DNA from 3 places in the Lysinibacillus sp. S1 genome. Region 1 is predicted to be linked to each of the others. Evidence: a T-box and tRNA genes for the amino acid it is inferred to sense, from the RefSeq annotation. Region 1 holds a T-box; the other regions hold tRNA genes.
What was found. A T-box is a leader RNA that pairs with one kind of tRNA and senses whether it is charged. The one in region 1 lies ahead of trpS (tryptophan--tRNA ligase), so its partner is inferred to be a tRNA-Trp.
Positions count from the first base shown of each region.

Region 1 (10,281 bases):
CAGAGCATCCCGCTTTTAAGAAGTTATTAATATAACGTTCTACAGCTGGTGCACCCTCCTCTAAAATTTGTTTACTCAATGCTGTAGCGGCTGATTTACCAGTCGCATACTGATAAACATAGTAATTATAGTAGAAGTGTGGAATACGAGCCCATTCTAAGCCTATTTCCTCATCAACCACCATATCATCACCGAAGTACTTTTTGTTTAATTCATAGTAAACTTCTGTTAAACGATCTGCTGTCAAGGATTCACCGTTCTTATCCATCAGATGAATAAGGTGTTCGAACTCTGCAAACATTGTTTGTCTGAATACCGTACTTCTGAAGCCATCTAGCCAATGGTTTAATAAGTATATTTTTTGTTGTGGATCATCAATTGTTTTCAGTAAATAGTCATTTAATAACTCTTCATTGCAAGTAGAAGCGACCTCTGCCACAAAAATAGAGTAGTCTCCATAAACAAAAGGCTGGTTGTTACGTGAATAATAACTATGAACACTATGGCCAAATTCATGTGCTAATGTAAATAGATTGTTCACATTATCCTGCCAATTCATTAAAATATACGGATTCGTACCATAGGCGCCTGAAGAATAGGCTCCACTACGCTTCCCTTTATTCTCTAAAACATCGACCCAGCGGTTATCCAGTCCATTTTGAACGATGCTTTGATATTCCTCCCCTAATGGAGCTAAAGCCTTTACTAAAATATCTTTCGCTTCATCATAAGAGACCTTCATTTCCACCTCTTTAACTAGTGGCGCAAATAAATCCCACATATGCAATTCGTCTACACCCAATAATTTCTTACGCAACGAAATATAACGTTGCATAGCTGGTAAATGCTTATGAATTGTTTCCACCAGCTGATCATAGACATTTTCAGGAATGAAGTTATTAGACATGGCAGCGTGGCGTGCAGATTCATAATGACGAATTCGAGCACTTACATTATGCTTCTTTACATTACCAGTTAGCGTAGCCGAGAACGTATTTTTAAACTTGCCGTATGTTTCGTACATAGCCTTAAATGCGCCTTCACGTACAGAGCGATCCTTGCTCTCTAAAAACTTGATATAATTACCATGCGTAAGTTGTACTTCTTCTCCCTCTTCATTTTTCACATGAGGGAATACCATATCGGCATTGTTTAACATGCTGAATGTATTCGAAGCTGTACCTGTCACCTCAGACATTTGCGCTAGCAATGCCTCCTGTTCGGCTGGTAATACATGTGGACGTGCCATTGTAATTTCTTTTAAAGATTGCTTATATAGTTCTAGGTCTTGATTTTCTGTTAAGTAGCGTTCAATCGTTTCTTCACTTAATGACAGAATTTCTGGCGTTAAATAGGAAAGGCCAGCTGAGATACTCGTTGCCAATGTTTGAATACGGCTGTTCATATCTTGATAAAAGCTATTTGTAGTATCTTGATCATAGCGCATATGAGCATATGTGTAGAGCTTCATTGCACGTTCATATATATGATCATGATACTGTAAAGCTGCTAATAATGCCTCTGCCCCATTATTTAAAGTACCTGCATAGCTAGGTGCTTGTTTAGCAAGCTCTGCAACCTCCTTCAATTCCTCTTCCCAAGCTGCATCTGTTGCAAAGATGTCTTCTAAGCGCCATGTTAATTCTTCTGGTACTTCTTTTCGAACCAAAACCTGATTACTGTTACTAGCCATATATGCCAGCCCCCTTTATATGTGCTTTTTTCCTTTTACTCTCATATTTTCTCAGTATATTGTGGCAATTGCAAATAAATGTACATAGACTTGCTCACAATTATCTAGTAAACCATCCTCATGATGCATACGCTTAAGAAGATACCCATAATTTTGAATAGCCCTGAGTGCTTGTTCGGTTACTTCCAGTTGATGCTTACATAAAAAGTTTTCCATCTGCCCCTTTGTTAATTCAAATGGAAGACGTCCTAATTGTTTACTAAAATAAAACAGCATTATTTGCCACTCGCTCGTAAACAAAGGGATAGCTGCTCCTTCTTTCACTGGAATACCAATGTATGGTGGCAGAGCAGTAAGAGAAAGATTTAATTCATAGCAATTACGTAAAAATGGATCTTGTGCCCCCTTCTTGCTATGTAAAAGACGACTATGCGCAAATTGCCTACAAGTCTGTTTATAGAGCTGCCAATAGCGTTGAAATTCTTCTGGGGTAATACGTTGAGGTCTATAAAAAGGGAAATGTTGTAGATCGACCGAAATTTTCTGTACTTTACCTATGAAAGTATGCCCATGAACATGAAGAAGATTCGTCCAATAAACAAACTGGGCTGTCACCGGGTTGTACGTCAATAAATATGGTAAATCCGTTGTCGTTATAAACGCCTTTTGCAAGAGTGGAGAGATTCTAATTTTTCTGATGCCGTTGACAGCTTCTTTGCCTTGTGGAGTTTGAAAAAGCCAAATTGCTTGTATATCGTTTCTTTCATAGCCCATTGTTCGTTGGTGCCATTTTTCATGAGAGATAGTACTACATTGAAATTCAACTGCAAACTGCTCCTTATCGAGTGTAACAAGCAAATCTGGGCGCTGAGAAACCTCCTTTAAATATGGTTCTAGTTTCACCTGATGTCCATGCTTTTGGAGCCACTCATATAATTGCACTTTACCTTGTAAATGTATTTTAGATTCACCTTCTGCGAACAGCTGTGAACATTGATTTTTTGTGAAGTGAGCAAAGTGGGGAATATTATAGTTACCTATTTTCAATTGAACTTGTTCTAAACATTGAGGGCAATAAAATTTCATTTGCCGCCTATATCGCTGTAAAGCTTTCCTCGTATATTGATATGGGAGAAATAGTTGCTGTTGATTGTTATAGGCAATCAGCATAGTATCAGCTCCTTTTTAGCCAACTATAATAGAATGGATTTTCACTAACAAAAATAAAGCACCTTTTTCTTGAAATTTTAAAAATGCGCTCTTATTCAAGCTCTTTGATGCTGAAAACATAAAAAAGGACTGTAGCGAAACTCGATTCATTTACGAGTTTCACTACAGTCTAAAATAATTAGTATTTCATTGCCTATGCAAAGTATTTTCGAACTGTTTCAAAGCAATTGAATTTCATAATCTTTTCACCGTACTCCTCTAGACGATGAATTGTAAAATTGGATGGTGTTAAAAATTCCTTGATAACTGCATTTCTATCATGACGATTTAAATCCTCATCTGCGTTTCCGAAATCAACAACTAGATAGTACCAATTTTCATATTTGAATAATGAGGAATCCACTAATTCGTCTGTCATTCGTTTTGCGACAGGGATTAACTCATCAATATCTTTAAATTTATAAACATAAATGTCTGTATCCATAAATAATTCTGACTCATCCATGTCACCAAATTGAGTTAGTTGGCTAAGAAGATCCTCTCCAACTTCATCGAATGGTGCAAACATATCTTTGTGTTCATCAAAATTCGAATGACCATCTAATGTTTCACCGTCTTTTAAAATATGTGCACGTGTGACAATGATTTCTAAGCCTACTTCAGATGCATTGATATGAATCCAAATCGGACCCTCTACATCAAAATAATCCTCCGTGTTTACTTCATCAATCATATCCCAAAAAAGTTGTTCACCCTTTGCTCGATTGTACCAAATTTCTTCACGACTATAGCCGCGATCCTCTATATCATTGTACGTAATAAAGAGCTTGAGTGTATTTTCATTTACACGTTCGATGTCCACTAGACCTCATCTCCCTTCACTGTCATATGTCGAAAAACAGTTTGTTTCATTAGTATGCTTTTATTCTTTGTTTTTAACCTTCATACTGCATTTGTTTTTCAACCTTTGACCACACTACAGTAAAACCATCGAGTAACCGTAAACATGAATTTTTGTGTTCACAGTTGTCTCTAACTCTATTGTATGCTGTTCTGTCATAAAATGAAAAGGATATACACCGTTTCACAGAAGATATTTGAATTATTGAAATTGTAGTAAACTATTTAACTTAAATCAAGTTTAACATACTTTTACGGAAATATATGACTTTTCCCTATTAATTATTATACTTCATATAGAAGGTTTTACAGAAGTAAAACATAAAAAAAAGATGTCACAACATGTATTCCACATCTGTAACATCTATTACATATATTATTCAGAATAGAAAGGTTTAATTCACCATTCGTTGCGCTTCTTGTAATTGATATGCTCGAACTTTTCGAGGTAAGAAACGACGAATTTCATCTTCATTGTAGCCAACCTGCAGACGTTTTTCATCTAAAATGATTGGTCTACGTASTAMGCCAGGATATTCCTGAATTAATTCATATAAACGTTGTAATGGTAAGCTTTCAACATCCACATTTAATTTTTGGAATATTTTAGAACGAGTGGAAATGATTTCATCAGTTYCATCTTCTGTCATTCGTAAAATTTTTTTTATTTCACTTATKCTAAGCGGTTCAGAAAATATATTACGTTCTGTATATGGAATTTCGTGCTCCTCTAACCAAGCTTTTGCTTTACGACAAGAGGTACAACTTGGTGATGTAAATAGGGTTACGATCATTCTGACACATCCTTTCATTTAAAAATCATTATCTATAAACCAGAACCAATGTGTTAAATTAGAATTAATGTAATGTAAAATACACAGTACCATTATACAGTACTCAGCTGTATTTGAATATAGTTCCAATAAAAAAATCTGAACCTATCCATAAATATTCTGTCTATTCATACAGCTTTCAAATATGATGTATTTTCTTCAAACTTATGTGCTACTACTACCATTCCCATTTTTAAAGCATTTTAAACATCTAAACAGATATCTCAGTTGTTCTCATTTAAGAAAAATAATCGAGAAAATTGTCAATCCCATGTGTACATCCAAACAATTTTTTAATAAAAAATTATAAATTTATAACAAAATTACATAACAAAAAAAGCATATAATTTTTTCTAGAAAAAAAACACCGTCAAAAGTCTGACTTTACACAAAGGAATCTTTATAATATAATTCTTTGCAATCAAATCAATTTGAACAATTTAAATTGAGAAAAACGCTGACGAAGAGTAGTACATATGCTAATTCACGTATAGAGAGTCTGTGGTTGCTGTAAACAGATCGTGGATGCATGTGGAATGGACTTCCGAGTTAGCTTTGTGAACGCTACTTGAAGCTATTAGCAAAGCTCGTCCCTTCACGTTACGAAGCTGAGTGGCCTTTTTAGGCAAGCTGGGTGGTACCGCGGATTCAAACATCATTCGTCCCTTCATTAGAAAAATCTAATGAGGACGCATGATGTTTTTTTGTCTTCATCACCAAGTTGAAAGGTGAAGACAACGCTGTGACACAAGTTACAGCAATTGAATTCGAGGAGGAATTTTTTAATGACAACTATTTTTTCTGGCGTACAGCCTACAGGTATCGTAACATTAGGGAACTATTTAGGAGCATTCAAGCAGTTCCCGGCACTACAAGATGAAGGAAACGCTATTTATTGTATCGTTGATCAACATGCCATCACTGTTGCACAAGATCCTAAAGAATTACGAGAAAGTATTCGTAAGCTTGCTGCTACCTACATTGCTACTGGCATTGACCCTAAAAAATCGACATTATTTATTCAATCAGAGGTGCCAGCGCATGCTCAGGCAGGATGGATGTTACAATGTGTTGCGTCTATCGGTGAGCTAGAACGTATGACACAATTCAAAGATAAATCACATGGTAAGGAAAGCGTATCTGCTGCTCTTTTAACATATCCACCGCTAATGGCTGCAGACATTCTACTTTATAATACAAATATTGTCCCTGTCGGCGATGATCAGAAGCAGCATATTGAGCTAACTCGTGACCTTGCAGAACGCTTTAACAAACGCTTTGGCGATGTTTTAACAATTCCTGAAATTCAATTACCTAAAGCTGGCGCACGCATTAAATCCTTACAAGAGCCAACAAAGAAAATGAGTAAATCAGATCCAAATACGAAAGCGACAATTCGCTTATTAGATACTGCGAAAGACATTGAGAAAAAAATTAAATCAGCTGTAACTGACTCTGACGGCATCGTTGCATTTGATGTGGAAAATAAACCAGGTGTTTCAAATTTATTGACAATCGAATCAGCTATTTCAGGGGTAGCCGTTGAAGATTTAGTCAAAAAATATGAGGGAATTGGTTATGGTGGATTCAAGCAGGGTGTAGCAACAGCAGTAATTGAACACCTAACACCTATTCAAGAGAAATTCTATCATCTAGTAGAATCATCAGAATTAGATGTCATTCTAGATGAAGGTGCTGAAAAGGCGAATGCGATTGCTAGTGCTACATTAAAACGTATGGAAGATGCTATGGGTCTTGGTCGCGCACGTCGCTAAACTTACGGCTTGTCTGAGGATCGATCAAAGCCCAAATCAAGCACAACTGCGCAGATGATGATACAGGCTCCTACCGCCATATAAAATTCTGTTGTTTGAAAAATAAATTTGAAAACAACCTTCCATGAATAACCTAGTGTGCGGTAATTTAAATACAATATGAGCTTCCCTACAGAGAGGATCATTAAGCCATAACTTACTAAAAATAAAAAGAGACGAAACATAGTAATGGCATCCTTTCTATTTCTTCTTACTTATCATTTATTCACAAAACTATAAAAAAAGACGTCAGCCATTTAAATTTGGCTGACGTTTTTTTATGTTTATCTATTATGCTTCATATTTTTTGAATAGGAGACTTGCATTATGACCACCAAAACCAAGAGAATTACTCATTGCATATTGAATATTTGCTTCTCTTGCTTCGTTTGGAACATAATCTAAATCACATTCAGGATCAGGATCTTTTAAATTGATTGTAGGTGGTAAAATCCCTTCTTTAAGGGCTAATGCTGTTAAAATAGCTTCCACACCACCTGCTCCTCCTAATAAGTGACCCGTCATAGATTTTGTTGAGCTCATTGCAAGGTTATACGCATGATCACCAAAAGCAGTTTTCACAGCTTGTGTTTCGAATAAATCGTTATATGGCGTACTTGTACCATGGGCATTAATATAATCAACTTGTGATGGCTCTACGCCACCATCTGTTAATGCTTGCGTCATCGCACGTGCTGCACCTTCACCCTCTGGAGCTGGAGCCGTAATGTGATGCGCATCCCCAGTTGCACCATAACCTAAAACTTCAGCATAGATTTTGGCACCACGAGCTTTTGCATGTTCATATTCTTCTAAAATGACAATACCCGCTCCTTCTCCGATAATAAAGCCATCTCGGTTTTTATCGAATGGGCGACATGCAGCTTGTGGATCTTGATTTAATGATAGTGCTGTATTGGCACAAAAACCTGCAACCGCCATTGTTACGATTGGTGATTCAGCACCACCAGAAATCATAACATCAGCATCTCCACGCTCAATTACTTTAAAGGCATCACCAATAGAGTTTGTGCCTGAAGCACATGCCGTTACAGAACAAGAATTTATCCCCTTTGCACCAAAGTGAATAGAGACTTGGCCCGATGCCATATCAGGAATCATCATTGGGATAAAGAAAGGACTAACACGTCTTGCGCCACGCTCTTGGAATGTTAAAAATTGTTGTTCATATGTTTCCATCCCACCGATACCAGAACCAATCCATACACCTGCACGTGGAGCTAGCTCTTCATCAATTGTTAGCTGTGCATCTTCCATTGCCATAATAGAAGCCGCTAATGCGTATTGTGTGAAGCGATCCATTTTACGTGCTTCTTTACGATCAATGTATTTTTCAATATCAAAGTCCTTTACTTCTGCGGCGATTTTTGCGGCAAAAAGATCTTTATTTAAACGTGTCAGCTCACCAATGCCAGATTTACCAGCTTTAATGTTTGCCCATGTTTCTTCGATGCTATTTCCTAGTGGTGTAACTGCGCCAATTCCTGTAATTACTACTCGTCTTTTACTCATTGTCTTACTCCCCTCAAGCATTTTTCCTACTTATTTTCCCCATCTCATGGCTACGGCACCCCATGTTAAGCCGCCACCAAAACCTACAAGGACTAATAAATCATCCTCTTTAATCTTACCTGCTTCGAGCTCATCTACCAAGGAAATACCAATAGATGCTGCTGAAGTATTTCCGTATTTATGAATCGTTTTTGACATTTTTTCTGGTGGTAGCTCTAAACGCTCACGTGCAGATTCCATAATACGTATATTTGCCTGATGTGGCACTAGGAAATCAACGTCTTCTTTTGTTAATCCCGCTTTCTCTAATACATTAACAGCCGATTCACCCATTTGTCGAACAGCAAATTTAAACACTTCACGACCATTCATCGCAATTGTATCTTGCTTCGTTAAATAAAGATTCTTTCCGCCTGTACCATCTGCACCAAGTTCAAAGGATAGAATACCTCTACCTTCAGAGACTTGCCCAATGATAGCTGCACTGGCACCATCGCCAAATAATACAGCTGTATTGCGATCTTCCCAATCAACGACTTTAGACAGCTTTTCAACACCTACTACTAAGACATATTTATAAGCATTTGCCTCAACAAAGTGCTTTGCTGTCACTAAACTATATATAAATCCTGCACATGCTGCTGCTTGATCCATTGCTGCAGCATTTACTGCTCCGATTTGTTCCTGAATCATACAAGCTACACTTGGAAAAGTTTGATCCTGTGTGACAGTTGCTACAAGAATTAAACCAATTTCCTCAGGCGTAATACCCGCATTTGCAATAGCTTCTTTTGCAGCAGCTACTGCCAAATCTGAAGTTTCCTGATCATCTGCCGCAAAATGACGTTCTTCAATGCCTGTTCGAGTACGAATCCATTCATCAGAAGTATCCATGATTTTTTCCAAATCAAAATTTGTAACGACCTTCTCAGGAACATATTTGCCTATTCCTATAATACCAGCGTTCATATAGCAACCCCTCAGCTTTCTTACTATCAATTATTAGTAACTGGTCATAATTATAACGCATATAAAAGGAATGACGCAAGATGATTTAAAATTTATGCGGCTGAGGGTAGTGTTCTTTGAATATAGAAGTGAAGAATTTTATGGAATGAGGTTATTCTGTTTAGAGCTTTATCTAACGTACTTTGTTGAGCTTGTTCATTATTTTTCAAAGCACCTTGCATCATGTATGAGCGGTGTTCTTCCCTTTTGGAGCACTTTTCACCCGCTTAGGAGCGCATTCCCCTATTTCAGAGCTGTTCCTAAATACTTTACATTACTAAACATAAAATACTAAATCGCATATTTGTTGTGACAAAATCGCCATGTTTCACATAAATGGTTCATTTTTTTTTGATTTATGTTATGATATGATAATGAATATGAGTAAAACCTTATGATGAAAAAAGTTCGGTTGAGGTGAAATTAATGCAATATATCGTAACGTTCATATGGTCATTCCTACTAGTTTCTATGTTAAACTACGTAGTCAGCTCTGTACTTGGTGTACCATTTGATTTCAAAACTGGGGCAATCGTTTCTGTTGTATTCTCCATCCTTATCTTTATTATTGGAGCAATCATTCCAAACGACCCTACACCAGAAGCTGCAGACCATCATTAATTCAGCTAGAAAAAGCCTGTTCAGCTTCATGCCGAACAGGTTTTTTCTGTTATTTTTCCACAACACATTGACCCTCATGCATTTTCACATGCAACGTCTCCCCTGGTAAAACTTCTCCGCGTAATAGTTCTTTAGCAACGGCTGTTTCGATATGTCGCTGTACAAAGCGTTTTAGTGGTCTTGCTCCAAATTGGGCATCTGCACCTTGCTCTACTACCCAATCAATGACTTCTTGCTCGACAGATAAAGTAATTTCTTGCTCTGCGACACGTTTAATCAATTGCTCCACATACTTCCAGGCAATCGCAGTAAAATGTTTAGTAGATAATGCATGGAAGAAGATGATATCATCCATTCTGTTTAATAGCTCAGGTTTAAAATGTTGTCGTAGGGCTGACATGACTAAGTCCTCCACAGCCGCATCATTTTCCTTTGCCTCCATTAAATAACTTGATCCAATATTCGAAGTTAAAATGACTACTGTATTTGTAAAATTCACCATTCGTCCCTGACTATCTGTAATGCGCCCATCATCTAAAATTTGCAATAAAATGTTCGCCACATCAGGATGAGCTTTTTCAATCTCGTCTAGTAGCACCACAGAATAAGGATTTCGGCGAACTGCTTCCGTTAGCTGTCCACCTTCCTCATAGCCCACATAGCCTGGAGGAGCCCCAACAAGTCGAGACACACTATGTTTCTCCATGTA
Region 1 covers NZ_CP173154.1:1,963,450-1,973,730, forward strand. The annotation lists gene pepF (oligoendopeptidase F) at 1-1,693, opposite strand, end outside; gene ACHZEU_RS10080 (competence protein CoiA) at 1,745-2,863, opposite strand; gene mecA (adaptor protein MecA) at 3,057-3,725, opposite strand; gene spxA (transcriptional regulator SpxA) at 4,159-4,554, opposite strand; T-box leader at 5,045-5,266, shown strand; gene trpS (tryptophan--tRNA ligase) at 5,382-6,371, shown strand; gene ACHZEU_RS10100 (hypothetical protein) at 6,374-6,595, opposite strand; gene fabF (beta-ketoacyl-ACP synthase II) at 6,702-7,943, opposite strand; gene ACHZEU_RS10110 (beta-ketoacyl-ACP synthase III) at 7,974-8,912, opposite strand; gene ACHZEU_RS10115 (YjzD family protein) at 9,378-9,572, shown strand; gene ACHZEU_RS10120 (ATP-dependent Clp protease ATP-binding subunit) at 9,622-10,281, opposite strand, start outside.

Region 2 (7,185 bases), 510 kb from region 1:
TATTATTAGGGGGGATTTTATTTTGACTACAAATGATCATTCCACTAGTTTTCCAAGTAAAAAAATTAGCTGGAAAGGAACAACCTTACTTTTAGTCTTTGGAGTTATCTTTATAGCCTCTACATTACGAATGCCACTAACTGTTGTTGGCCCAATTATATCCTTTATCCGTGAAGATCTTGGAATATCTAATGTTTTGGCAGGCTTTCTAACAACGATACCATTGCTGGCTTTTGCTGTTATATCTCCATTTGCACCAGTTGTAGCACGCAAACTAGGGCTTGAGCTAACATTATTTTTATCAACTTTTCTCTTGGCTTTAGGAATTGTCCTACGTTCACTTGGTACTACAGAATTACTTCTATTGGGTACTGTGTTAATTGGCGTAGCCATTTCTTTTGGAAATGTACTAATTCCAGGATTATTGAAATTGAAATTTCCCTATCATGTGGGTTTATTAATGGCCTTTTTCACCATGTCCATGAATTTTACTGCTGGCCTTGGTGCTGGTATTAGCTATCCGATAGCTAATTCATCGTTAGGCTGGCAAGGTGCACTTTCCATTGCACTCATACTCGTTCTAATTACAATCTTAATTTGGATACCTCAACTAAAATCAAATAAACCGGAACCAGTTACTACATCTAAGAAGACCAGTACACCTTTATGGAAATCACCTGTTACTTGGGCTGTCACAGGGGCAATGGGTTTACAATCTTTATTATTCTACACAACAGCAGCTTGGATACCTGAGATCTATATTGCTCAAGGTTTAGCACCTGATAAAGCTGGCTGGATGTTTTCAATCATGCAATTCTCACAAGTACCAATGGCCTTAGCAGTGCCTATTATTGCTGGTAAAATGACTTCTCAACGCCCACTTGTATTGATGTTTACATCCTTCTATTTAGTAGGCTTTGTTGGGGTTGTCATGGAATGGACAAGTCTTGGGGTACTGTGGATGGTTCTTCTAGGGTTAGCAGGTGGTTCTTCATTCGCCCTAGCAATGATGTTCTTCACTCTCCGGACTCGTACTGCATTTGAAGCAGCAGATTTATCAGGCTTTGCGCAATCTTTGGGTTATTTATTTGCCGCAATTGGTCCTATTCTTTTTGGCTACTTGCATGATTTATTTGGCGGCTGGAATATTGCGGGATGGCTCTTTGTCGTTGTAGCAATGTTACTCTTCTTTTGCTCAATGAGAGCCTCTAAGGATGAATATGTGCATTAAAATTAAATAAAGCAGGTGGATTTGATTCCTCCATCTGCTCTATTTCTATAGTGTTTACACATTACTTAATTGTCGGGTTGCGGAGTAATGTTAGCAATTCAGCAAGGCATTCTGATGCTTCATTATTATGAGCTGTTATAGTAGAAAAAATAGGAACAGCCTCTTGTAAAAGCATATAACTATAATAGTAATAGCCTACAAAAGCTTGCTCCTCATAGCCCTTTGGCGTTTCTTTCTCCCACTCCTGCTCATCATTATCCTCATTTTCTATCCACAAATAGTTGACGTCTAATAGCTCCTGCATATTTTTAACAGTATTGACTGGGTCGAGATAATCCTTGGTAATAGCATGTGCCACAGCTAAATATAACTGTACCTCTTGTAAGGAGACAACCTCTAATTTTTTACGAGTAAGCTTTTTTAGCAGGACAAGCAAAACCCATGGTGTCACCTGCCACAGTGTACCTTGATGTTCAATTAATTCAGCTAGTTGTGTGTATTGCTCCTGTTCTATCAGCTTAGGAATGGCTGTACCTCTACCATAAGGTGTCGTCAATTGTCTCCATGGGATATTGGGAATTTGCTGATCTAACATAGTAAGCCCTCTCTCATCAAAAGTATCGAAAGTAAACAATTCTTTTACACTAATAGCATGGTTTTTGATAAAAATAATTTGGTGTATGATAAATATTTACATAGGGTTTATGGAATATATGAGTTGTGGCAGGGGAAAGTGGTGGGATTAACCATGTCCAGTTGCCTGTAACTTCTCTTCCTGTTGATTTTTCTGCCTCCTCAAACAATTTAAACTGCTGAGCTGCTGTATGATGATCAACAATGCTCACACCATCTTCTTTAAATGAGTGAAGAACAGCAATATTAAGTTCTACTAAAGCACGATCACGCCAAAGAGACGCTTGTTTGGTTGTATCAAGATTAAAAATCTCTGCAATTGCAGGTAACATATTATAACGATCATGATCTGCTAAATTTCGTGCGCCAATCTCTGTTCCCATATACCAGCCGTTAAATGGAGCTGCTTGAAAATCAATTCCAGCCATTTGAAAACGCATACTCGAAATAATAGGTACGGCATACCACTTCATTCCTAATTTTTCCACATCGTTTGACTCTGGATGACGGATTGAGACCTCTACTATATTTTCTTCAGGAATTACAAACATTTGAGGAGCACGATTATCTACCTGTATAACGAGTGGTAGTACATCAAAATCAGTTCCTTTACCTCTCCATCCTAACGACTCACACACTTTTGTAAATTTAATGGACTGTGAATCTCCAATAATGCCTGCATCTGTTTCATAGCCTGCATAACGAATTAGTTGATGATTCCAAATCCGTACTCTATCTGAAGCAAACACTGTTATAGTTGGACGAATTTTCCCATGATTTGTCGCATAATCAATATGTTCTAGTAATTTTTGAAAAATAGCCTTTTCATCTAAAACATCACGTGCATCTACCACATGCAGTGACTGCCAAAACAGACGTCCAATACACTTATTGCTATTTCGCCATGCCACACGTGCGCCAAAAACTAGCTCCTCTGTTGTTGGGTGATATTTACCTGCATCCTTAACTGCCTGTAATCTATTCTTTAACCAAAGTTCTGATTCATTTTGTTCTGTCTGATATAGACTTAAAAATTGCTGTATCTCCTGTATATTCATATCGATTCCTCCACTTATCCTCATATTAGAGGAACAAAACAACAAGCACCATGAAAATAGTAATTGAAAAAACATACATATTTTATATATGAAATAGTTTGTTCATATTTACTCTATAGACTCTCTTTCGTAAGAGAATGTAAGGGAGAAAGATTTTAATTATTATAAAAAGGCTACAGTAGTCATGTAGCCTTTTTCAGGGGGTTGTAGAACAAAGAAATCAATAGAATTTTTGTAAATGGTGAAAAAGCTATACGTTCTGGGCTACTTACTTGCTGCTGTTGCTTCGCTTTCGCATAGAGCAGAACCAGTTTCACAAATTCTCTGGCCAGGATTTCGCCTGTATCGCTATACTAGAGAAGTCGTCAAGCAGCCTTCACAAAAGTATTGACCATGGAAGTGTACGTGGTAAGTGAAACGGCTTATAGGATGCCCATAGTAAGATGCTAGGGGAATTAAATTCAGTCCCTCACCTTGCAAATAGGTCTTTTTCTGCTATTGCATTATCTTTTATCGTTTAAAGAACAGGAGAATAGAAAAAAGCATGTAACACACATCTGTGCTACATGCTTGATGACCCGTACGGGATTCGAACCCGTGTTACCGCCGTGAAAGGGCGGTGTCTTAACCACTTGACCAACGGGCCGTGGCTCCGAAGGCAGGACTCGAACCTGCGACAACCTGATTAACAGTCAGGTGCTACTACCAACTGAGCTACTTCGGAATAATATGGGCCTAAATGGACTCGAACCATCGACCTCACGCTTATCAGGCGTGCGCTCTAACCAGCTGAGCTATAGGCCCATTTTGGAGCGGGTGATGAGAATCGAACTCACGACATCAGCTTGGAAGGCTGAGGTTTTACCATTAAACTACACCCGCAATAATGGTGGGTCAGGACGGAATCGAACCGCCGACACTTAGAGCTTCAATCTAATGCTCTACCAACTGAGCTACTGACCCGAAAAATGGAGGAGGTAGAGGGATTCGAACCCCCGCGCGGTGTTACCCGCCTGTCGGTTTTCAAGACCGATCCCTTCAGCCAGACTTGGGTATACCTCCAAAAATATTACAATGGTGGAGCCTAGCGGGATCGAACCGCTGACCTCCTGCGTGCAAGGCAGGCGCTCTCCCAGCTGAGCTAAGGCCCCATTTATCATGAAAGATGGTCGGAATGACAGGATTCGAACCTACGACCCCTTGGTCCCAAACCAAGTGCTCTACCAAGCTGAGCTACATTCCGTAAACATGATTTTATTGGCGCGCCCGACAGGAGTCGAACCCATAACCTTCTGATCCGTAGTCAGACGCTCTATCCAATTGAGCTACGGGCGCATGTTAATTAAAAAATGATGAGCCATGAAGGACTCGAACCTTCGACCCTCTGATTAAAAGTCAGATGCTCTACCAACTGAGCTAATGGCTCGTGAAATTAAAAATGGCTGGGGTACTAGGATTCGAACCTAGGCATGACGGAATCAAAATCCGTTGCCTTACCGCTTGGCTATACCCCAATTTTAAAATGGGGCGACTGATGGGAATCGAACCCACGAATGTCGGAACCACAATCCGATGCGTTAACCACTTCGCCACAATCGCCACTATATAGATTATATTAGCTGTATTATGAACGAGTACCTCAATACCTGGCAGGGGCAGTAGGAATCGAACCCACACCAAAGGTTTTGGAGACCTCTATTCTACCGTTGAACTATGCCCCTAAAATGGTGGAGGGGGACGGATTCGAACCGCCGAACCCTAAGGAGCGGATTTACAGTCCGCCGCGTTTAGCCACTTCGCTACCCCTCCAAGGGAATGGTGCCGGCGATAGGAGTCGAACCCACGACCTACTGATTACAAGTCAGTTGCTCTACCAACTGAGCTACACCGGCAATAATAATGGCGGTCCCGACCGGGATCGAACCGGCGATCTCCTGCGTGACAGGCAGGCATGTTAACCGCTACACCACGGGACCAAAATGGTGGAGGATGACGGGCTCGAACCGCCGACCCCCTGCTTGTAAGGCAGGTGCTCTCCCAGCTGAGCTAATCCTCCACAAAAAATAAGCGAAGCGACGTCCTACTCTCACAGGGGGAAGCCCCCAACTACCATCGGCGCTAAAGAGCTTAACTTCCGTGTTCGGTATGGGAACGGGTGTGACCTCTTTGCCATCATCACTTCACTTATTCAGCTGAAAGACTTATTCTTTCAAAACTAGATAAACGATACATTGAATGTTTCAAACTTTTTTGGTTAAGTCCTCGATCGATTAGTATTCGTCAGCTCCATGTGTCACCACACTTCCACCTCGAACCTATCTACCTCATCGTCTTTGAGGGATCTTACTTACTTGCGTAATGGGAAATCTCATCTTGAGGGGGGCTTCATGCTTAGATGCTTTCAGCACTTATCCCGTCCACACATAGCTACCCAGCGATGCCTTTGGCAAGACAACTGGTACACCAGCGGTGTGTCCATCCCGGTCCTCTCGTACTAAGGACAGCTCCTCTCAAATTTCCTACGCCCACGACGGATAGGGACCGAACTGTCTCACGACGTTCTGAACCCAGCTCGCGTACCGCTTTAATGGGCGAACAGCCCAACCCTTGGGACCGACTACAGCCCCAGGATGCGATGAGCCGACATCGAGGTGCCAAACCTCCCCGTCGATGTGGACTCTTGGGGGAGATAAGCCTGTTATCCCCGGGGTAGCTTTTATCCGTTGAGCGATGGCCCTTCCATGCGGAACCACCGGATCACTAAGCCCGTCTTTCGACCCTGCTCGACTTGTAGGTCTCGCAGTCAAGCTCCCTTGTGCCTTTACACTCTACGAATGATTTCCAACCATTCTGAGGGAACCTTTGGGCGCCTCCGTTACCTTTTAGGAGGCGACCGCCCCAGTCAAACTGTCCGCCTGACACTGTCTCCTGCCCCGCTAAGGGGCATGGGTTAGAATTTCAATACAACCAGGGTAGTATCCCACCGACGCCTCCTTCGAAGCTGGCGCTCCGAGATCTCTGGCTCCTACCTATCCTGTACAAGTTGTACCAAAATTCAATATCAGGCTACAGTAAAGCTCCACGGGGTCTTTCCGTCCTGTCGCGGGTAACCTGCATCTTCACAGGTACTATAATTTCACCGAGTCTCTCGTTGAGACAGTGCCCAGATCGTTACGCCTTTCGTGCGGGTCGGAACTTACCCGACAAGGAATTTCGCTACCTTAGGACCGTTATAGTTACGGCCGCCGTTTACTGGGGCTTCAATTCGCAGCTTCGCTTGCGCTAACCACTCCTCTTAACCTTCCAGCACCGGGCAGGCGTCAGCCCCTATACGTCACCTTACGGTTTTGCAGAGACCTGTGTTTTTGCTAAACAGTCGCCTGGGCCTATTCACTGCGGCTCTCATGCGCTTGCACGCTCAAGAGCACCCCTTCTCCCGAAGTTACGGGGTCATTTTGCCGAGTTCCTTAACGAGAGTTCTCTCGCACACCTTAGGATTCTCTCCTCGACTACCTGTGTCGGTTTGCGGTACGGGCACCTCTCACCTCGATAGAGGCTTTTCTTGGCAGTGTGAAATCAGGAACTTCGTCCATACGGACTCGCCATCACAGCTCAACGTTACAGTGTGCGGATTTGCCTACACACACGCCTTACTGCTTGGACGCGCACAACCAACGGCGCGCTTACCCTATCCTACTGCGTCCCCCCATTTCTCAAACGGTGAGGAGGTGGTACAGGAATATCAACCTGTTGTCCATCGCCTACGCCTATCGGCCTCGGCTTAGGTCCCGACTAACCCTGAGCGGACGAGCCTTCCTCAGGAAACCTTAGTCATACGGTGGACGGGATTCTCACCCGTCTTTCGCTACTCATACCGGCATTCTCACTTCTAAGCGCTCCACCAGTCCTTCCGATCTGACTTCAACGCACTTAGAACGCTCTCCTACCACTGACATCGTAGATGTCAATCCACAGCTTCGGTGAATCGTTTAGCCCCGATACATTTTCGGCGCAGCGTCACTCGACCAGTGAGCTATTACGCACTCTTTAAATGATGGCTGCTTCTAAGCCAACATCCTGGTTGTCTGTGCAACGCCACATCCTTTTCCACTTAACGATTACTTTGGGACCTTAGCTGGTGGTCTGGGCTGTTTCCCTTTTGACTACGGATCTTATCACTCGCAGTCTGACTCCCGTGTATAAATATCTGGCATTCGGAGTTTGTCTGAATTCGGTAAACCGGGATGGCCCCCTAGTCCAAAC
Region 2 covers NZ_CP173154.1:2,470,529-2,477,713, forward strand. The annotation lists gene ACHZEU_RS12250 (MFS transporter) at 23-1,231, shown strand; gene ACHZEU_RS12255 (hypothetical protein) at 1,293-1,826, opposite strand; gene ACHZEU_RS12260 (nitric oxide synthase oxygenase) at 1,876-2,922, opposite strand; tRNA gene ACHZEU_RS12265 (tRNA-Glu) at 3,497-3,568, opposite strand; tRNA gene ACHZEU_RS12270 (tRNA-Asn) at 3,570-3,646, opposite strand; tRNA gene ACHZEU_RS12275 (tRNA-Ile) at 3,653-3,726, opposite strand; tRNA gene ACHZEU_RS12280 (tRNA-Gly) at 3,731-3,804, opposite strand; tRNA gene ACHZEU_RS12285 (tRNA-Phe) at 3,810-3,885, opposite strand; tRNA gene ACHZEU_RS12290 (tRNA-Ser) at 3,892-3,984, opposite strand; tRNA gene ACHZEU_RS12295 (tRNA-Ala) at 3,998-4,073, opposite strand; tRNA gene ACHZEU_RS12300 (tRNA-Pro) at 4,089-4,165, opposite strand; tRNA gene ACHZEU_RS12305 (tRNA-Arg) at 4,181-4,257, opposite strand; tRNA gene ACHZEU_RS12310 (tRNA-Lys) at 4,276-4,348, opposite strand; tRNA gene ACHZEU_RS12315 (tRNA-Gln) at 4,362-4,436, opposite strand; tRNA gene ACHZEU_RS12320 (tRNA-His) at 4,446-4,521, opposite strand; tRNA gene ACHZEU_RS12325 (tRNA-Trp) at 4,570-4,643, opposite strand; tRNA gene ACHZEU_RS12330 (tRNA-Tyr) at 4,648-4,731, opposite strand; tRNA gene ACHZEU_RS12335 (tRNA-Thr) at 4,739-4,814, opposite strand; tRNA gene ACHZEU_RS12340 (tRNA-Asp) at 4,823-4,898, opposite strand; tRNA gene ACHZEU_RS12345 (tRNA-Val) at 4,903-4,978, opposite strand; rRNA gene rrf (5S ribosomal RNA) at 4,990-5,105, opposite strand; rRNA gene ACHZEU_RS12355 (23S ribosomal RNA) at 5,173-7,185, opposite strand, start outside.
Region 2: it encodes a tRNA-Trp, which carries the amino acid that the T-box ahead of trpS (tryptophan--tRNA ligase) is inferred to sense. The anticodon was not compared.

Region 3 (14,173 bases), 1.5 Mb from region 1:
GTTTGCGAGCTTTGACATATTTTTTATTTTTAAAGTAATTACGCTCTTCCTTATATAAATCATACAGCGTATCCACTCGTAGCATACGGTTTTTAAACTTACTTAATGCTGTTTTTGTGGATGTATGCTCAGAAGCTTGCCGTACAGCCAGTCGTGTCCAACGAATAATATCATCTTGTAAAATATAAATTTTGCGAAATAGTTTTACCTCGTATTTAGGTGGTAAGAACACAAGATTTACGACAAATGCTGCTAATACCCCAACTAATATCGTAACAAAGCGTATCAAACTAAATGTTAAAAAGTCATCCCCTTGAAATTCCATAATAGCTACAACTGAAACCAACGCTAGCGAAAGTGATTTTTCGAGTCTAAACTTTAACATTAAACCAATAGCTATTATGACAGCTATACCAATGGCAACGACATGGTGTCCAAAAAGCAAGCCGAAAATGACGGCAATTGTCGCACCTATAATATTCGCTTGTACTTGCTCCACAATGGTTTGGTAAGAACGATAAATAGAAGGCTGAATAGCAAAAATAGCTGCAATTCCAGCAAAAACAGGTGAAGGTAGTTTTAACAACTCTGCAATAAATAATGCAAATACGATAGCTACACCAGTTTTAAATACACGGGCACCTAATTTCATAAAGATGTCCTTTCTGTCTAATATTTTTTAGCTTCTTTACATTATAGAAGGAAGTGCTCATAAAATACATAGATTTGCATGGATGAATAAGAAAAAGGCGACTTCTACTTGCAAGTCGCCTTTTTCTTGTCAAGATTACAATTGAGAAAACGCAATATCTACTGCTTCAATTGTTTCCTGAATGTCTGCTTCTGTATGCTCAGTTGTTAAGAACCATGCTTCATATTTAGAAGGAGCTAGATTAATACCTTGCTCAAGCATGTGTTTAAAGAAGCGTCCAAATATTTCACCATCAGAGCTTTCAGCTTGCTCATAGTTTTCTACCTTCACATCTGTAAAGTAAATAGTAAGCGCTCCTTTAAGACGATTTAACGTGATGGTTACGCCATGTTTTTTAGCAGCAGCTAAAACACCTTCTTCTAAAATTGCGCCTAATCTATCCATTTCCTCGTATATACCTGGTGTTTGTAGAACTTCTAGGCAAGCAATACCAGCTTGCATAGATGCAGGATTTCCAGCCATCGTACCCGCTTGGTATGCTGGGCCGAGGGGTGCCACAGTATCCATAATCTCTTTACGTCCGCCATAAGCACCGATTGGTAAACCACCACCAATAACTTTACCAAGTGCAGTTAGATCAGGTGTTAGGCCAAGTAAATTTTGAGCGCCACCATAGTGGAAGCGGAAGGCCGTGATGACCTCATCATAAATCGTTAGGGCCCCTTTTTCCTTTGCTGTAGCATGTACTAATTCAAGAAAGCCTGGCTTTGGTTCAACGATACCGAAGTTTCCTACTATTGGCTCGATTAAAATAGCTGCAATCTCCTCGCCCCATTTATCCATGGCTTCTGTAAAGGCTTCAGGGTTATTAAAAGGTACAGTAATAACTTCTTCAGCAGTCGAAGTTGTCACGCCCGCTGAATCTGGTGTTCCTAATGTTGCTGGACCTGATCCGGCAGCCACTAATACTAAATCAAAGTGCCCGTGGTAGCAACCAGCAAATTTCATGATTTTTGTACGTCCTGTATAGGCACGTGCCACACGAATCGTTGTCATAACAGCTTCTGTACCAGAGTTGTTAAAACGTACTTTATCCATCGACGGAATGGCTTCCTTTAACATTTTTGCGAAAGTAACTTCATACTCAGTCGGCGTCCCAAACAATGTACCATTTTCAGCTGCGTGCGTAATGGCCTTTGCAATATGAGGATGACCATGACCAGTAACGATTGGACCATATGCTGCTAGATAGTCGATATAACGATTGCCATCTACATCCCAAAAATAAGCGCCTTTTCCTCGCGCCATGGCTACAGGAGAACCGCCACCTACTGCTTTATATGAACGAGAAGGGCTGTTTACACCACCAACAATATGCTGTAATGCCTCTTCATGTATTGCTTCAGATTTTGCATGATTCATAGAATTGCCTCCTAACTTTTTATACGTAATCTATTGTAGACCTATCGGTGTAAGAAATCCAAAGAAATTAAGAGATATGACTTGATTTGTTACTTAGAGTAAAATAGGACCTACAGAGGAGGAGATTGTATGACATTACTAGAAGGACAAAAAGCGCCGGATTTTTCTCTATTGAACGAAAAGGGCGAGATGGTGCATTTAGCTGATTTTAAAGGAAAAAATGTTATTTTATACTTTTACCCAAAGGATATGACACCAGGCTGCACGACGGAGGCATGTGATTTTCGCGATAAGTTTGAGGACTTCAGTCATTTAAATGCTGTTGTTCTGGGTGTTAGCCCAGATAACGCAAGCAAGCATACAAAATTTATTGATAAGCATGGTTTGCCATTTTCATTATTAGTGGATGAGGACCATGCTATTGCTGAAGCTTATGATGTATGGGTTTTAAAGAAAATGTATGGACGTGAATATATGGGCATAGAGCGTTCAACGTTTTTAATTGATGCTGAGGGGAAGCTTGTAAAAGCTTGGCGCAAAGTTCGAGTGAAAAATCATATTGAAGAAGTATATGCTTATTTAGCAGAACAGGAGGCAAAACAATGAGAATCTATTTTACATTTGAACCTAGACCAGATTTACGAGAACCATTAGTAGCAGAATTTCCACAGCTTGAATTTATCTTTGAAAAGAGCATATCAAATGAAGAGCTTCAACAAGCGGATGTATTAGTTACATATGGTGAAGATTTAACAGAAGAGAGTATTCAATCTGCTACAAAGCTAAAATGGATTTTTGTTGCATCGGCAGGTATAGAAAAAATGCCAGCTCAGGCTATTATTGAACGCAGGATTCTAGTTTCAAATGTTCGTGGCATTCATAAAACGCCTATGGCTGAATCGATTCTTGCTCATATTTTAGCCATTAAACGAGCTTTGCCTTGGATGTATGAGCAGCAAAAGAAAAATGAATGGTCGAAAAAAACACAACAAACGGAATTACGAGATAGTACGGCACTTATTTTGGGGCCAGGTGCCATTGGTTCGGAAGTTGGGCGTTTATTGCAAGCTTTTGGTGTTACAACAATTGGGTGTAACCGCTCTGGTAAAGAAGCGGCCTATATGAATACGATGATTAGTTTTACCAATTTGAAAGAAGCACTACCTCTTGCAGATATCGTTATTTCTGTATTACCAAAAACAACAGAAACGACCCATTTATTAAAAGAAGAGCATTTTGTTGCGATGAAAAACAATGCGATCTTCATGAATTTTGGTCGAGGTAATTTAGTTGATGAAAACGTACTCATTCAAGCGATTGAAAGAAAGCAAATAGGACACGCAGTTTTAGATGTATTTGAAGAGGAGCCTCTGACATCCGACAATCCATTATGGACATTACCAAATGTTATAGTATCACCTCATGTATCCAGTCATTCTTCTCGTTATGTTGAGCGTAGCTTAGAAATTTTCAAGCCAAGCCTAACAAAATGGCTAAAGGGTGACACGGATTTAGAAAATGTTATGGATTTATCAAGAGGATATTAAGGAAAAAACCATTGATTTATTGAGGATAAGCAATGTGTGATTGTTGACGAAGTAGTACGAATTGGATACACTATTTATAACAATTATAAATTAATAATACTTATGGAAGAGGTGCATGACGATGTCTGCAACGCATTTACAAGATGCACTGGACACGTTGAAAACAACTGGTGTACGTATTACTCCTCAGCGTCATGCTATTTTGGAATATCTAATTCAATCAATGGCACATCCTACTGCCGATGAAATTTATAAAGCTCTTGAGGGTAAGTTCCCTAATATGAGTGTAGCGACTGTTTATAACAACCTGCGTGTATTTCGTGAAGTAGGTCTTGTGAAAGAGCTAACTTACGGGGATGCTTCAAGTCGCTTTGATTTCGTGACAAACGATCATTACCATATGATTTGTGAATGCTGTGGTAAGATCGTCGATTTCCATTATCCTGGACTCGACGAAATAGAGCATTTTGCATCACAGGTAACAGGCTTTGATGTGCATTCGCATCGCTTAGAGATATACGGCACTTGTCCATCATGTAAAGTTGCTACTGCTAAAGTACAATAAAAATCCTAGCTCTTAAAAAGGGCTAGGATTTTTTTGTTTTATTATAGGATTGATCGAACTCTTTACCTTCTAGAGTAGGATCAAGTGTTAATGGCTCATTGCAGTACATGCACATATCTACTCGGCCTAAAACCTTTGTATGTTTATGGCAATTAGGACACTCTACTTGAATAGCTCTTGTTGACAGTAATCCGATCCACGCATATACAACTGTGCTACCGATAATACAAAGAACACCTAGTGACATGAAAATTAAAACTAATATCGGGCTGTTTTTAAAGAAAATGCCTCCGTACATGACAATAAAACCAAAAAAGATTAGTGCTAATGCGAATGAACGAATTTTATTAATTTTACTTTTATAAGGTTTCATATTTCATCTTGCCTCCCAATCTAAAATCTACTATAACATATAAGGGCAAAGTATTTTAGCTTTGAACTGAATGAAAGAAGGAATACTTTTAGAGTATGTCGAATTTTTAACGGAACAAAACAACCTATATGAATAAAGGAGGGCTGAACATGGAGCAAGTACTGCGTCCGATATATCAAGAACGTGCGAGTCAGTCGAATACATTAGGCGTAATTTTAGTGGAAAAGCGTGAAGAACAAAGTAACGTTACAGATACATTTGATACGGTTTTACTCATTATCGTAAAAGAAGCAGAGCAACCAGTCTTTTCAAAACATTACTTATATGAAGGAAATAAAATCGCTCTACATACTGTTACGGAGAAATTAATTCGAAAATGGTTACTCATCGGTTCAAATAGAAAGGTTGTTGATTGGATATTCTTCGGTAGAGTATTATTTGATCGGAATGAATTTCTGCATAAACTAAAAATAGAATTGCAGGAATTTCCGTATAGTGGTCGTAAAATTAAAACAGGTATTCAATTTTCAAAGTTAATTCGTCGCTATTTGGAGGGGAAAGAATACTTTGATAAAGGAAGTTACTTAGATGCTTATAATCATGTTGTGGATTCGCTACATCATCTAGGCCGCCTATCTATTATCGATAGTGGCCTGTATCCTGAAGTAACTGTTTGGGCACAGGTGAAAAAAATCGAGCCAGCCATCTATAAGCTGTATGAAGAGCTAGTGACAAGTAATGAGCCAATAGAAAAGCGCTTAGAATTATTGTTTTTAGCAAGTGAGTTTTTAATCCACTCTCGTACACGAGATGGGGCACAGCATATATTAGAAGTCATGCAAACAAAAGAAATGTGGACTATTCAGGAATTACATGATCATCATGAACTTGTTAACTACTCAGTGGATTTAGAAGTGTTTGTTGAGTATCTAGTGGATAAAGGCTATATTCAAATTGAACCCATTGCAGCGAAAAATGATAGGATATTTCACCGTCATTACAAGGTAAATAAAGATGCTCTAGAAATGGGGCAATGACTGTAGTATGCTTGTAATCGAGGTATCTAAAAAATACCTCGATATTTTTTTAGAAAAGTAGTTGACGAATAATATCTTAGTATTGTATTATATTAATTGTCGCTAAGACATAAACGAATAACTCAGAAAAACACAAAAAACTTTTTTAAAAAAGTTGTTGACATGTTTTGAATGAGATGTTAATATAAAGAAGTCGCTGAAAAACGACTTAAATAATGAACCTTGAAAACTGAACAAGCAAAACGTAATCAATAAAGTTTTAAGTAGCTAGCTTCGGTTAGTGAACAAAACAAAAATTTTGGACATCAAACATGATGCCAGCAAAACAATTTGAGCTAATCAAATTTCTTTTATGGAGAGTTTGATCCTGGCTCAGGACGAACGCTGGCGGCGTGCCTAATACATGCAAGTCGAGCGAACAGAAAAGGAGCTTGCTCCTTTGACGTTAGCGGCGGACGGGTGAGTAACACGTGGGCAACCTACCCTATAGTTTGGGATAACTCCGGGAAACCGGGGCTAATACCGAATAATCTCTTTTGCTTCATGGTGAAAGACTGAAAGACGGTTTCGGCTGTCGCTATAGGATGGGCCCGCGGCGCATTAGCTAGTTGGTGAGGTAACGGCTCACCAAGGCGACGATGCGTAGCCGACCTGAGAGGGTGATCGGCCACACTGGGACTGAGACACGGCCCAGACTCCTACGGGAGGCAGCAGTAGGGAATCTTCCACAATGGGCGAAAGCCTGATGGAGCAACGCCGCGTGAGTGAAGAAGGTTTTCGGATCGTAAAACTCTGTTGTAAGGGAAGAACAAGTACAGTAGTAACTGGCTGTACCTTGACGGTACCTTATTAGAAAGCCACGGCTAACTACGTGCCAGCAGCCGCGGTAATACGTAGGTGGCAAGCGTTGTCCGGAATTATTGGGCGTAAAGCGCGCGCAGGCGGTCCTTTAAGTCTGATGTGAAAGCCCACGGCTCAACCGTGGAGGGTCATTGGAAACTGGGGGACTTGAGTGCAGAAGAGGAAAGTGGAATTCCAAGTGTAGCGGTGAAATGCGTAGAGATTTGGAGGAACACCAGTGGCGAAGGCGACTTTCTGGTCTGTAACTGACGCTGAGGCGCGAAAGCGTGGGGAGCAAACAGGATTAGATACCCTGGTAGTCCACGCCGTAAACGATGAGTGCTAAGTGTTAGGGGGTTTCCGCCCCTTAGTGCTGCAGCTAACGCATTAAGCACTCCGCCTGGGGAGTACGGTCGCAAGACTGAAACTCAAAGGAATTGACGGGGGCCCGCACAAGCGGTGGAGCATGTGGTTTAATTCGAAGCAACGCGAAGAACCTTACCAGGTCTTGACATCCCGTTGACCACTGTAGAGATATAGTTTCCCCTTCGGGGGCAACGGTGACAGGTGGTGCATGGTTGTCGTCAGCTCGTGTCGTGAGATGTTGGGTTAAGTCCCGCAACGAGCGCAACCCTTGATCTTAGTTGCCATCATTTAGTTGGGCACTCTAAGGTGACTGCCGGTGACAAACCGGAGGAAGGTGGGGATGACGTCAAATCATCATGCCCCTTATGACCTGGGCTACACACGTGCTACAATGGACGATACAAACGGTTGCCAACTCGCGAGAGGGAGCTAATCCGATAAAGTCGTTCTCAGTTCGGATTGTAGGCTGCAACTCGCCTACATGAAGCCGGAATCGCTAGTAATCGCGGATCAGCATGCCGCGGTGAATACGTTCCCGGGCCTTGTACACACCGCCCGTCACACCACGAGAGTTTGTAACACCCGAAGTCGGTGAGGTAACCTTTTGGAGCCAGCCGCCGAAGGTGGGATAGATGATTGGGGTGAAGTCGTAACAAGGTAGCCGTATCGGAAGGTGCGGCTGGATCACCTCCTTTCTAAGGATTATTTCGGAATACAAACCTTAGGTTTGTAAGATTACGTTTTGCGTTCAGTTTTGAAGGTTCATTCTTCTGAATGAAACACTTCAAAACTTGTTCTTTGAAAACTGGATAAAACGACATTGAAATTGTAACAAACACATTTATTTTTTTAAGTTTTTTATAGGCTTAATAACTTGGTTAAGTTATTAAGGGCGCACGGCGAATGCCTTGGCACTAGGAGCCGAAGAAGGACGGCACTAACACCGATATGCTTCGGGGAGCTGTAAGTGAGCTTTGATCCGGAGATTTCCGAATGGGGGAACCCACTACGTTTAATCGCGTAGTATCTTGACGTGAATACATAGCGTCTTGAAGGCAGACCCAGGGAACTGAAACATCTAAGTACCTGGAGGAAGAGAAAGAAAAATCGATTCCCTGAGTAGCGGCGAGCGAAACGGGAAGAGCCCAAACCAAGAGGCTTGCCTCTTGGGGTTGTAGGACACTCTATACGGAGTTACAAAAGAGCGAGTTAGATGAAGCGACTTGGAAAGGTCCGCCAGAGCAGGTAAAAGCCCTGTAGTCGAAAGTTCGTTCTCTCCTGAGTGGATCCTGAGTACGGCGGAACACGTGAAATTCCGTCGGAATCCGGGAGGACCATCTCCCAAGGCTAAATACTACCTAGTGACCGATAGTGAACCAGTACCGTGAGGGAAAGGTGAAAAGCACCCCGGAAGGGGAGTGAAAGAGATCCTGAAACCGTGTGCCTACAAGTAGTTAGAGCCCGTTAATGGGTGATAGCGTGCCTTTTGTAGAATGAACCGGCGAGTTACGATTACGTGCGAGGTTAAGCTTTAGAAGGCGGAGCCGCAGCGAAAGCGAGTCTGAATAGGGCGAAATAGTACGTGGTCGTAGACCCGAAACCAGGTGATCTACCCATGTCCAGGGTGAAGGTGAGGTAACACTTACTGGAGGCCCGAACCCACGCACGTTGAAAAGTGCGGGGATGAGGTGTGGGTAGCGGAGAAATTCCAATCGAACTTGGAGATAGCTGGTTCTCTCCGAAATAGCTTTAGGGCTAGCCTCGTGATGAGAATACTGGAGGTAGAGCACTGTTTGGACTAGGGGGCCATCCCGGTTTACCGAATTCAGACAAACTCCGAATGCCAGATATTTATACACGGGAGTCAGACTGCGAGTGATAAGATCCGTAGTCAAAAGGGAAACAGCCCAGACCACCAGCTAAGGTCCCAAAGTAATCGTTAAGTGGAAAAGGATGTGGCGTTGCACAGACAACCAGGATGTTGGCTTAGAAGCAGCCATCATTTAAAGAGTGCGTAATAGCTCACTGGTCGAGTGACGCTGCGCCGAAAATGTATCGGGGCTAAACGATTCACCGAAGCTGTGGATTGACATCTACGATGTCAGTGGTAGGAGAGCGTTCTAAGTGCGTTGAAGTCAGATCGGAAGGACTGGTGGAGCGCTTAGAAGTGAGAATGCCGGTATGAGTAGCGAAAGACGGGTGAGAATCCCGTCCACCGTATGACTAAGGTTTCCTGAGGAAGGCTCGTCCGCTCAGGGTTAGTCGGGACCTAAGCCGAGGCCGATAGGCGTAGGCGATGGACAACAGGTTGATATTCCTGTACCACCTCCTCACCGTTTGAGAAATGGGGGGACGCAGTAGGATAGGGTAAGCGCGCCGTTGGTTGTGCGCGTCCAAGCAGTAAGGCGTGTGTGTAGGCAAATCCGCACACTGTAACGTTGAGCTGTGATGGCGAGTCCGTATGGACGAAGTTCCTGATTTCACACTGCCAAGAAAAGCCTCTATCGAGGTGAGAGGTGCCCGTACCGCAAACCGACACAGGTAGTCGAGGAGAGAATCCTAAGGTGTGCGAGAGAACTCTCGTTAAGGAACTCGGCAAAATGACCCCGTAACTTCGGGAGAAGGGGTGCTCTTGAGCGTGCAAGCGCATGAGAGCCGCAGTGAATAGGCCCAGGCGACTGTTTAGCAAAAACACAGGTCTCTGCAAAACCGTAAGGTGACGTATAGGGGCTGACGCCTGCCCGGTGCTGGAAGGTTAAGAGGAGTGGTTAGCGCAAGCGAAGCTGCGAATTGAAGCCCCAGTAAACGGCGGCCGTAACTATAACGGTCCTAAGGTAGCGAAATTCCTTGTCGGGTAAGTTCCGACCCGCACGAAAGGCGTAACGATCTGGGCACTGTCTCAACGAGAGACTCGGTGAAATTATAGTACCTGTGAAGATGCAGGTTACCCGCGACAGGACGGAAAGACCCCGTGGAGCTTTACTGTAGCCTGATATTGAATTTTGGTACAACTTGTACAGGATAGGTAGGAGCCAGAGATCTCGGAGCGCCAGCTTCGAAGGAGGCGTCGGTGGGATACTACCCTGGTTGTATTGAAATTCTAACCCATGCCCCTTAGCGGGGCAGGAGACAGTGTCAGGCGGACAGTTTGACTGGGGCGGTCGCCTCCTAAAAGGTAACGGAGGCGCCCAAAGGTTCCCTCAGAATGGTTGGAAATCATTCGTAGAGTGTAAAGGCACAAGGGAGCTTGACTGCGAGACCTACAAGTCGAGCAGGGTCGAAAGACGGGCTTAGTGATCCGGTGGTTCCGCATGGAAGGGCCATCGCTCAACGGATAAAAGCTACCCCGGGGATAACAGGCTTATCTCCCCCAAGAGTCCACATCGACGGGGAGGTTTGGCACCTCGATGTCGGCTCATCGCATCCTGGGGCTGTAGTCGGTCCCAAGGGTTGGGCTGTTCGCCCATTAAAGCGGTACGCGAGCTGGGTTCAGAACGTCGTGAGACAGTTCGGTCCCTATCCGTCGTGGGCGTAGGAAATTTGAGAGGAGCTGTCCTTAGTACGAGAGGACCGGGATGGACACACCGCTGGTGTACCAGTTGTCTTGCCAAAGGCATCGCTGGGTAGCTATGTGTGGACGGGATAAGTGCTGAAAGCATCTAAGCATGAAGCCCCCCTCAAGATGAGATTTCCCATTACGCAAGTAAGTAAGATCCCTCAAAGACGATGAGGTAGATAGGTTCGAGGTGGAAGTGTGGTGACACATGGAGCTGACGAATACTAATCGATCGAGGACTTAACCAAAAAAGTTTGAAACATTCAATGCACCGTTTATCCAGTTTTGAAAGAATAAAATATTAGAATATACTTGTAATTTTTATAAGATATGTTATAATAAGTATTGTCTTTCAAATAGTCTAGTGATGATGGCAAAGAGGTCACACCCGTTCCCATACCGAACACGGAAGTTAAGCTCTTTAGCGCCGATGGTAGTTGGGGGCTTCCCCCTGTGAGAGTAGGACGTCGCTAGGCTATATACTAAAATTATTCCGAAGTAGCTCAGTTGGTAGTAGCACCTGACTGTTAATCAGGTTGTCGCAGGTTCGAGTCCTGCCTTCGGAGCCATTCTTGGAGAGTTGTCCGAGTGGCCGAAGGAGCACGATTGGAAATCGTGTAGGCGGTTAACACTGTCTCAAGGGTTCAAATCCCTTACTCTCCGCCAGCACTTTGATGTGTTCCAAACGATGGCCCCTTGGTCAAGTGGTTAAGACACCGCCCTTTCACGGCGGTAACACGGGTTCGAATCCCGTAGGGGTCACCAATTCAATACCCAGATGGAGGATTAGCTCAGCTGGGAGAGCATCTGCCTTACAAGCAGAGGGTCGGCGGTTCGAGCCCGTCATCCTCCACCATTATTTTAACAATATTATAGTATTATCGCGGGGTGGAGCAGTGGTAGCTCGTCGGGCTCATAACCCGAAGGTCGTTGGTTCAAATCCAGCCCCCGCAACCAAATGGTCCCGTGGTGTAGCGGTTAACATGCCTGCCTGTCACGCAGGAGATCGCCGGTTCGATCCCGGTCGGGACCGCCATTTATTTTAAAATATGGGTCAGTAGCTCAGTTGGTAGAGCATTAGATTGAAGCTCTAAGTGTCGGCGGTTCGATTCCGTCCTGACCCATCTTATTTTTTTGCCGGTTTAGCTCAGCAGGTAGAGCAACTGACTTGTAATCAGTAGGTCGTGGGTTCGATTCCTATAGCCGGCACCAGATATTCCCGGAGGGGTAGCGAAGTGGCTAAACGCGGCGGACTGTAAATCCGCTCCTTAGGGTTCGGCGGTTCGAATCCGTCCCCCTCCACCAGTTTTATTATTTTAGGGGCATAGTTCAACGGTAGAATAGAGGTCTCCAAAACCTTTGGTGTGGGTTCGATTCCTACTGCCCCTGCCAATTAATTTTATGGCGATTGTGGCGAAGTGGTTAACGCACCGGATTGTGGTTCCGGCATTCGTGGGTTCGATTCCCATCAGTCGCCCCATTGTTGGGGTATAGCCAAGCGGTAAGGCAACGGATTTTGATTCCGTCATGCCTAGGTTCGAATCCTAGTACCCCAGCCATTTTTGCGGAAGTAGTTCAGTGGTAGAACACCACCTTGCCAAGGTGGGGGTCGCGAGTTCGAACCTCGTCTTCCGCTCCATGTATGACGGCGGCATAGCCAAGTGGTAAGGCACGGGTCTGCAACACCCTTATCACCGGTTCAAATCCGGTTGCCGCCTCCATATTTTAACTGTTAATCGGTTTATCCGATTTTTTTTATCTCCATTATGCCGGTGTGGCGGAATTGGCAGACGCGCACGACTCAAAATCGTGTTCCTTTGGAGTGTCGGTTCGACCCCGACCACCGGTATCATCAAATTAATAAAAATTAAGAAAGCTCATAAATCTTGATATAACAGGGTTTATGAGCTTTTTATATTAGGGGAATTGCAACAGGTTTAGAAAGAGAAGGATTCTTTTTGAAGAAAAGGTCAACGAGAATAAAAAAAGTATAGAAAATTCATTGGAAGAGAATAGTATGAGTTTTAACATAGAAGTTACTCATGGGTTTGAATCTCCAAAGGAATCATTAGAAACATAATTAAAACAAGAATGTTTATATTAGCATTCTTGTTTTTTTATGTGATAAAACATTGTGTGTCAGAACGTTCGCTATGATAGACTAAGCAGTTATGTTTATGTAAAACAGGTAAATTTGTTTTACAAATTTTACAGGGCTTTAGAGGGTAATAAATATCTTTACAATATTTTTCTATAAAGGTTGTGCCATTTTAGACGCCTGAAAAGAATAGGTTTATCCTATAGATTTTAGGTAAAAGACAAAGACATCTGTTTCAACATCAATAATTTTTTGAACTTTGGTGGAGAGAGAATATTTTCTTTTATACATTGATTTTTAGATTTCTATTTTTAAGATCTTTCATGGACCAATAAAACCCTACGAGTTGCATCTTCTAGTTGATTGAAAGTTAACAATCAACTAGAAGGTGCAGTTTTTATATATGTGTTGAGTGATGGACTTGATGTGGATGTAATCGATAGCACAAGAGTTGTCATTTTACTCCACTACATTTATATAATCATAAACGTAATGGAGTAAGTAGAAAAAATACGGTTATGTGGAAGAAAGAAGATGATAAGAGTAAAGAGACTGTTAGAGCTTATGACTGTGTATAGTAGTAATACAGGAACAGTATTAAAGGATTGTTCACAATGTAAAAGAGGAGGAAGTGGTAAAAGGGATGCGTGTAAAAAAATCAAAGTATCTTCTTTCCTATAAAGAAGAGGATGAATATCTAATTATTAATATTTATACGAATCAAATTTACGCACTAGATAAATTTAGTTCATTTATTTGGGAAGAGTTTGATAAAACACCAATAGTCTCTGATATTTCCAAATTAATAGCTAAAAGGACAAATGAAGATATTTTAATTATTCAAAAGGATTTAGATGGATTTTTAAATTCGTTGTCAAAAGGAGGTTTAATTAAATTTGTATAATATTTTATATTTATACAAAGAATTAATATTTTTAGATTTCCAAATACGGAGAAAAGGTTTTGATGAAGTCTTTAGACGCTATATAAAAAAATATACTATAGAGGGTTCTAAAGAGATTTTTACTGAGGAGAATTCTGAAGAGATTTTGGAGTGGTTTATTCTTTTAGACCAAGTTTGCTGTTGGTATCCTAGGAAAGCAGATTGTATACACAAAACGTTAATTGGTTATAAGATACTTCAATCTAAGTATGGTATACCAGTAAACATGGTAATAGGGATAAAAAAATTTCCCTTAGAGGCACATGCCTGGATTCAATATCAGGGCCACAATCTATTTGAAGAAATGGAAAATCTTGATTCGTTGAAAGTGATTATAGATTCAAACTCGTATATGAAGGGAGTTGAACTTAGGTGAATTGGTATGTGTTTGAATTTATGGATAATTCGGAGGGAGAAGTGGATAAAAATGGACATCTTAAGATCAACAGTAAATCAAAAGTAAATTATTTCAACACATCCTCACAGAACTTTGTTTTGAAAGCAGCATATGCTCAAAATACGACCCCATATGTGTTTTTTGAAAATAATGATGTGTTAATAGTGGGAGACATTGTGATATACAATATTTTGAATCATGGTGTATATGAAAATGTTGATTGGACTGAGCAAGAATTACTCACTAATTTAATTTCCCTTTATAACACATTTGGTTTGGATTTTGTGAAGCGTTTAGATGGCGAGTTTTCATTTGTTCTATTTGATAAAAAGAATTTAACATTAATGGCCTGTAGAGATACCTTGGGGGTAAAAAGG
Region 3 covers NZ_CP173154.1:3,470,554-3,484,726, forward strand. The annotation lists gene ACHZEU_RS17220 (aromatic acid exporter family protein) at 1-652, opposite strand, end outside; gene ACHZEU_RS17225 (glutamate-1-semialdehyde 2,1-aminomutase) at 788-2,074, opposite strand; gene bcp (thioredoxin-dependent thiol peroxidase) at 2,204-2,680, shown strand; gene ACHZEU_RS17235 (D-2-hydroxyacid dehydrogenase) at 2,677-3,621, shown strand; gene perR (peroxide-responsive transcriptional repressor PerR) at 3,743-4,186, shown strand; gene ACHZEU_RS17245 (YgzB family protein) at 4,209-4,559, opposite strand; gene ACHZEU_RS17250 (nucleotidyltransferase-like protein) at 4,709-5,596, shown strand; rRNA gene ACHZEU_RS17255 (16S ribosomal RNA) at 5,946-7,497, shown strand; rRNA gene ACHZEU_RS17260 (23S ribosomal RNA) at 7,679-10,606, shown strand; rRNA gene rrf (5S ribosomal RNA) at 10,719-10,834, shown strand; tRNA gene ACHZEU_RS17270 (tRNA-Asn) at 10,851-10,927, shown strand; tRNA gene ACHZEU_RS17275 (tRNA-Ser) at 10,933-11,024, shown strand; tRNA gene ACHZEU_RS17280 (tRNA-Glu) at 11,049-11,123, shown strand; tRNA gene ACHZEU_RS17285 (tRNA-Val) at 11,139-11,214, shown strand; tRNA gene ACHZEU_RS17290 (tRNA-Met) at 11,241-11,315, shown strand; tRNA gene ACHZEU_RS17295 (tRNA-Asp) at 11,319-11,394, shown strand; tRNA gene ACHZEU_RS17300 (tRNA-Phe) at 11,410-11,482, shown strand; tRNA gene ACHZEU_RS17305 (tRNA-Thr) at 11,495-11,570, shown strand; tRNA gene ACHZEU_RS17310 (tRNA-Tyr) at 11,580-11,663, shown strand; tRNA gene ACHZEU_RS17315 (tRNA-Trp) at 11,677-11,750, shown strand; tRNA gene ACHZEU_RS17320 (tRNA-His) at 11,763-11,838, shown strand; tRNA gene ACHZEU_RS17325 (tRNA-Gln) at 11,843-11,917, shown strand; tRNA gene ACHZEU_RS17330 (tRNA-Gly) at 11,923-11,997, shown strand; tRNA gene ACHZEU_RS17335 (tRNA-Cys) at 12,006-12,079, shown strand; tRNA gene ACHZEU_RS17340 (tRNA-Leu) at 12,127-12,207, shown strand; gene ACHZEU_RS17345 (PqqD family protein) at 13,100-13,360, shown strand; gene ACHZEU_RS17350 (lasso peptide biosynthesis B2 protein) at 13,353-13,775, shown strand; gene ACHZEU_RS17355 (asparagine synthase-related protein) at 13,784-14,173, shown strand, end outside.
Region 3: it encodes a tRNA-Trp, which carries the amino acid that the T-box ahead of trpS (tryptophan--tRNA ligase) is inferred to sense. The anticodon was not compared.